Prochlorococcus marinus XMU1419: one gene and its partner. The protein of the gene in region 2 binds, or shares a complex with, the protein of the main gene of each other region. Links are inferred from orthologs where the notes say so. Each region holds a gene or a part of one and is shown on either strand. Other genes may lie near its edges. The genes, in order: prfA and prmC.

Region 1 (3,267 bases), on a different replicon or contig from region 2:
TTGAGTCTCTGCAAGAGAGAATTCCTGAAAGAATCATCGAGCAAGCTGTAAAGGGCATGCTGCCTCATAACTCTTTGGGAAGACAGCAATTTACAAAATTAAAAGTTTATAAAGGTCCTGATCATCCTCATGCTGCTCAGAATCCTGTATTATTAAATAGTTGAATTTATCAAAATGAATAGTCAAATAAAAAACAAAGCTGTTTATTGGGGGACTGGAAGAAGAAAAACTTCAGTAGCTAGAGTTCGCTTGATTCCAGGGAATGGACTAATAAAAATTAATGGTCGTTCTGGCGATGATTATTTAAACTTTAATCCTTTGCACTTAAATTCAATAAAAGCACCTTTGCAAACATTGGGCCTTGAAAATTCTTATGATATTTTGGTTAATGTTTTTGGAGGTGGATTGACTGGTCAAGCAGACGCTATCAAGCAAGGAGCAGCAAGAGCACTTTGCGAATTATCTCCTGACAATAGGAAACCACTCAAAACTGAAGGCCATCTCAGTAGAGACCCTAGAGCTAAGGAAAGAAGAAAATATGGTCTTAAAAAAGCAAGAAAAGCTCCTCAATTCTCTAAACGTTAAAGGAATTTAAATCATGCCAAAATCAGAAATTCATCCAAAATGGTATCCAAATGCAAAAGTTATTTGTAACGGTGAAGTCGTTATGACTTGTGGTTCGACACAACCTGAATTACATGTTGATGTATGGAGTGGTAATCATCCCTTCTTCACTGGAACTCAGAAAATTCTTGATACAGAAGGTAGGGTTGATAGGTTTATGAAAAAATATGGAATGGGTTCAGCTAATTCAGCCACATCAAAAGAGCAAAAAGAAGAAAAAGACTCTAAAAAATAAAACTTTCAAAAATTAAGCACAATTTCAATTGGAATACTCAACATTAATTGCAAGGTTGAAAACTGCTTCAGAAAGTTTTGAAAATTTGGAAGTGCAGCTTGCAGATCCGGATATAGCTAATGATCCAAAAAAATTAGAATCAATAGCAAGAGAAAGGTCAAAATTGGAACCTTTGGTTATAGATTTTAATAAGTTGCTTGATACTGATAAAGAGATCGAAGATTCAAAAAATCTACTAAAAGAGAATAGAAATGACAAAGAAATGGAATCTTTGATTAATGAGGAGTTAATAAATTTAGAAGAATGTAAGAATGAACTGATTCAAAAAACAACTATCGCATTATTGCCAAAAGATCCAAGAGATGAGCGAAGTGTTATGTTGGAAATCAGAGCTGGTGCTGGAGGGAACGAGGCTTGTATCTGGGCGGGTGATTTAGCAAGAATGTATGAAAGATATGGACAAAAAATTGGATGGTCTGTAAAACCTGTTAGTGCTTCCGAGTCAGATATGGGAGGATTTAAGGAGTTAGTCATTTCCGTTAAGGGAGATTCTGTATATAGTCAACTTAAATTTGAGGCTGGCGTACATAGAGTCCAAAGAGTTCCAGCCACTGAATCTCAAGGTAGAGTCCATACCTCTACTGCTACAGTGGCTGTTATGCCTGAGGCTGATCCTGTAGAGGTTAAGATTGATCCAACTGATTTAGAGGTTGGAACAGCAAGATCAGGAGGTGCAGGGGGACAAAATGTTAATAAGGTGGAGACAGCTATTGATCTTCTCCACAAGCCTACAGGAATAAGAGTTTTTTGTACTCAAGAGAGATCACAATTGCAAAATCGCGAACGAGCAATGGAAATTTTAAGAGCTAAATTATATGAAATTCAATTAAAAGAAGCTAATGCAAAAGAGAGATCACAAAGACTTTCCCAGGTTGGTACGGGTGATAGGAGTGAAAAAATTAGAACTTATAATTTTAAAGATAATAGGACAACTGATCATAGATTAGGTTCTAATTTTTCACTAGAGCCAATTCTTGCTGGGCAATTGGACGAAGTAATTGATGCATGCATAGCTCAAGAACAAAAAAGAATGATGGAAGATTTTAATAACGAAGTAAATTAAGATTTTATTTTTTTAAATTGCAACTCCTATTACGTATTTACTCCATTCTTTATGTCTGCCAGAGTCAATTTGTCTGGTAGCCTCAAAATTGAGATTACTAAGTGGACGATAAGGCTTTCGTTTTAGAGGCATATTTGCCTCTTCTGGGGTTCTGTTACCTTTTTGTACATTACATCTGAGACATGCTGTAGTTACATTTTCCCAGTTGTCAGTTCCACCTCTGCTTCTCGGCAAAACATGATCTATTGATAGGTCACTACCCCTGTAATTACAGTATTGGCAAGCATTATTATCTCTCAGAAGAATATTTTTTCTTGTTAAAGAAACCTCTCTAAATGGTACTTTTACGTAATAACGAAGTCTTATAACTGTCGGCAATTTTGTTCCGCTATGTATTGAATAAGATTTATCTTCCTCTAAGCTTTCTGCTTTACCTTTGATCATTAAAATGACAGCTCTTCTCCAAGAAGTGATGTTTAAAGGTTCATAAGATGCATTTAAGACTAGAGTCTGGCCCATGCCAAAATAGGAATTACATGTCATGCTAACTGTATATTTCAATAAGCGCATTTATTTGTGCAAATTTAATGCAAATTCGGCAAATTAATCAGGGATTTAATTTTGATAAATATCCAACTTTTAATCAAGATATAAATCCAAAACAAAGAGCATGGATAGAGGTTAAAGGCAAAGCACTTGAAACAAATGTAAAGCAGTTAAGAAAAAAGCTAAGTAAAAATTGTCAATTTATGGCGGTTGTCAAAGCTGATGGATACGGTCATGATGCAAAAGTAGTTTCTGACTACGCTATTAAAGGTGGAGCTTCGCAATTAGGGGTTGCTACTTTAAAAGAGGGGATTAAGCTTCGTTCTTTTGGAGTTAAAAAACCAATTCTTATTCTAGGAAATCTTTATACAAAAAGAGATTTAATAATAGCTTTTAAAAATGATCTTATGCCAACTATCAGTAGTATAAGAGAGTGTTTAATTTGCAATAATATCGGGAAGAACGTTGGGTTGAAATTTTCCTTACATCTTAAGGTTGATACCGGAATGTCAAGATTAGGATTCGAATTAAATAAATTTGTACAGCAATTTGAAAAGATTATATCTTTTGAGAATATTTCAATAGAAGGAATATATAGTCATTTATCTTCTGCAGATGAAAATAACGTACTTGATCCTAAAAGTGTTACTCAATTACAAAGACTGAAGTTTAATAAATTATTAAAGCAGATTAATCTTGATAGAAATAATAAAATTAAGATTCATTTGGCTAATTCTGC
Region 2 (3,084 bases):
GTTATTTAAATGTTTCTCAAAGACTTACAAATAAAGACGTACCAATTATCGATCCAAAAAAAGAAGGCAAAAGCCTTAAAGATAAATTCATTAGATTAATGCAAACAAAGGTTTTTTAAAATGATGACTCTCAGAGATCTTATAAATAAATTACTAGGCAGAGAAACGTCTAGTGCAAATACAGCTAGAGAAAGATTACAACTTGTACTTGCTCATGACAGAGTTGATATGAGTTCCTTAACAACTGATCTTTTAGATAAAATGAGGAAAGAGATTCTTGATGTTGTTGCTAAATATGTTGAAATTGATTTTGAAGAGGTAGCAGTAAGTTTAGAGACTGAGGATAGAATGACTGCATTAGTTGCAAATTTACCAATCAAAAGAACTATTTCAGGAGAAATAAAATTCAAAAAAACTGATAAAACTGATAAAGCTAATAAAAATATAAAAAAATAATAAATTTAAAAAAAGCTAAAAAAATACTGATAATTGACCCTACCAAATTGTAAGATAAAGAGATTGCCGGCTTAGCTCAGCGGTAGAGCAGCGCTTTTGTAAAGCGAAGGTCATCAGTTCAAATCTGTTAGCCGGCATTTTGATTTATTTAATTCTGTTCAATATTCTTTGCTGAAAATAAAAAGATTAAACTTATCAGAGCAATGATAGGAAACAATCTTATTTCGAGAACATACTCTAAAAAAGATGACAAGGGTTCAAATATCCAATAAGTAAAAAATTGGATTAATAAAACAAAAAATAATAATAAAAACATTAATGCAATTCCCTAACTAATACTTCTCCTTCTCTAATTAAACTCCAATCCCCGCTTTTCTTCCAAAATATAATAGTACTAGCTTTTCCACTACTTTTTTCCCAGGGGGTAGGGTTTAATATTTGTAAAGAAGGGAAGTCTAAAGCAATACCTTCAACTGTAATCGATCCTTTAAACCCTGAAATATTTGCACTTGAGGTTAACAATGGGCCTGTTTCTCTAATAAGAGACTGAGCAATATATGAATTTGGAATCCTCAACCCAAGAGTTAGATCATTGCTTGTGAGGATTGAAGTCTGCTTTTCTGAAGCAGGAATAACCATTGTCAATGCTCCAGGCCAATATTTTGAAGCTATATTTTCGTAATCTTCTTTAGCTGATTCGTGAACGTAATCAATTAATTGTTTATGTTCAGATCCCATAAGAATTAGGGGTTTATCTCTATCTCTTTTTTTAAACTCATAAATAATATTTGAAAATTTTGGCAAGCAGCCAATCGCAGGTAATGTGTCTGTTGGGAAAATTATAGGTAAACCACTTTTAAGAGTTTTTATGGCGGATCTATAGTCTATTAAATTCATTTAGATTATGAAACTTTCATATTTATATATATCTTCCAATAGTAAACCTACCAATACCTGAAAGATCTTTCACAATTTCTATTGATGTAAATTTATTTTCAATAAGTAGTTGTTTTACTTTTTCACTTTGATCAAAATGATTCTCTAAAATTAGCCAGCCCTTTTCTTTTAAAAATAATGGTGCTTTTTGTATTATTTCCCTGATATGTTTTAAACCATCTTCGCCGCCTAATAAAGCAACTTTAGGTTCGAAATTTTTAACTTCTTTGGGTAATTTTTCATAAGTTTCATTAGGAATATATGGCGGGTTTGAAATAGCAAGGTCTAATTTTCCTTTAAAACTTTCAAGAGGTGACCACCAATTCCCACAATAAAATTTCAAATTTGAGTGTTTAGAAGAATTTATATAATTTTTAGCGGCTATTTCTAAAGCATCTTGATCTATATCAGTAGCCACTCCCTCGCTCAATGGATAAGCCAATGCCAACGCAATACTTATAGCACCTGATCCAGTTCCTAATTCAGCAAAAAATAATTTTTCTGACTTCTTTCGAAATATATTAAAGACAATATCAACTATGAGCTCTGTTTCTGGTCTGGGAATGAGCACTTTGTTTGTCACTTTTAATTTTAAGTCTCTCCAAAAAGTTGTTTCACAAAGGTATTGAATTGGGCAAGATTTAAATAAATGATCATCCCAAACACATTCTAAAAATTCTAAGTTTTTTTTTAAATATAAGTTTCCCTTAGGATTTAAAATTGTCAAATTTAAATCACTAGTCGTTATACCCCCTATACAATCAAGTAAAACACTAAAGGATTGTTGATTACCACCTTTAGAGAGTTGCTTTTTTTTCCAAAATAAAAATTCTTCTACAGAAATGCAAAGCATCTATAATGAGATTAGCGTTTTGGCCCAAGCCTACCTTTACTAGAATCAGAATAGAAGCTTGATTTTTCTCCATCTTGAGTAGAAATAAATAAACCTATAAGGAATATTGTTGGCACCCCTACAAATAAAAGACTAGCTACGAATCCAAAGTTAGTTGTTTCCATTTAATTGGTAATTCAATATTAGGTACTAAGACTATAGACATATAACTTGGAATAAAGTGGAAAAATAAACAAATTTTATAAACTGATTAACAGTCTTAAACAATTTATCTAGGTAATTTTTTATTTTCGCTAATTTTTTTTAGTTCTTCCAAATTTGAGGGAGGGGATTGTGGTTTTGTTAAGATCACTGCAGATGATTTAATTAAAGTTTGGCAAGCAAGTCGCCAATTTTCTGGTCTATTTTTGAGTTTTTCTTCTTCAACAGAAGTGATAGGACTTAATGAATTTTTGTTTCCACCTTCAACTGAAATAAAACAAGTACTGCATTGTCCTGCACCTCCACAATTTCCCAAAATTCCTTTTAATCCATATAGTTGTAAGTTTTCTTTCATTACCAGTTCTCTCAAATTTTCTCCAGGATTACATTGAACCTCCAATCCTTCGCGGATGAATCTAATAGTTGCCATTTTTTTTGTTATTTTTCCTATTTTGGCGTTTTACTTTGAGAATTGTGACCAAAATATTAACAATTTTTAGTCAAAAATTCCTTGTAACTCCAGTAATGCAAACTAATTTGCCCAATTTTTGCAAGAAAATAAATTTATTTACAAAAATCCCTCAAAGACTAAAAAACCCTTACTATCGTGTTGTTTAGCTGTTTATTCAGCATAGTTA

The links.
Region 1: the proteins of prmC (region 2) and prfA are in contact, whole or in part, in a crystal structure (PDB 2B3T), measured with the Escherichia coli proteins. The link is inferred for Prochlorococcus marinus XMU1419 from one-to-one orthologs.

Annotation. Positions count from the first base shown.
Region 1 is NZ_JAAORO010000003.1:409,290-412,556, reverse strand. What follows is about bases 1-2,934. They hold prfA (peptide chain release factor 1), read left to right. Parts: upstream 1-887; coding sequence 888-1,982; downstream 1,983-2,934. Other genes in these bases: alr (alanine racemase), read left to right, coding at 2,570-2,934; HA151_RS08310 (HNH endonuclease), read right to left, coding at 1,995-2,552; rpmE (50S ribosomal protein L31), read left to right, coding at 599-859; rpsI (30S ribosomal protein S9), read left to right, coding at 175-585; rplM (50S ribosomal protein L13), read left to right, coding at 1-164. In the rest of the region: more of alr, read left to right, coding at 2,935-3,267. UniProt on the Escherichia coli protein: Peptide chain release factor 1 directs the termination of translation in response to the peptide chain termination codons UAG and UAA.
Region 2 is NZ_JAAORO010000001.1:298,228-301,311, reverse strand. What follows is about bases 311-3,061. They hold prmC (peptide chain release factor N(5)-glutamine methyltransferase), read right to left. Parts: upstream 2,246-3,061; coding sequence 1,376-2,245; downstream 311-1,375. Other genes in these bases: HA151_RS01625 (2Fe-2S iron-sulfur cluster-binding protein), read right to left, coding at 2,514-2,876; psbM (photosystem II reaction center protein PsbM), read right to left, coding at 2,257-2,409; HA151_RS01640 (L-threonylcarbamoyladenylate synthase), read right to left, coding at 772-1,353; minE (cell division topological specificity factor MinE), read left to right, coding at 311-456. Also shown: septum site-determining protein MinD, read left to right, coding at 1-119; more of minE, read left to right, coding at 121-310. UniProt on the Escherichia coli protein: Methylates the class 1 translation termination release factors RF1/PrfA and RF2/PrfB on the glutamine residue of the universally conserved GGQ motif, i.e. on 'Gln-235' in RF1 and on 'Gln-252' in RF2.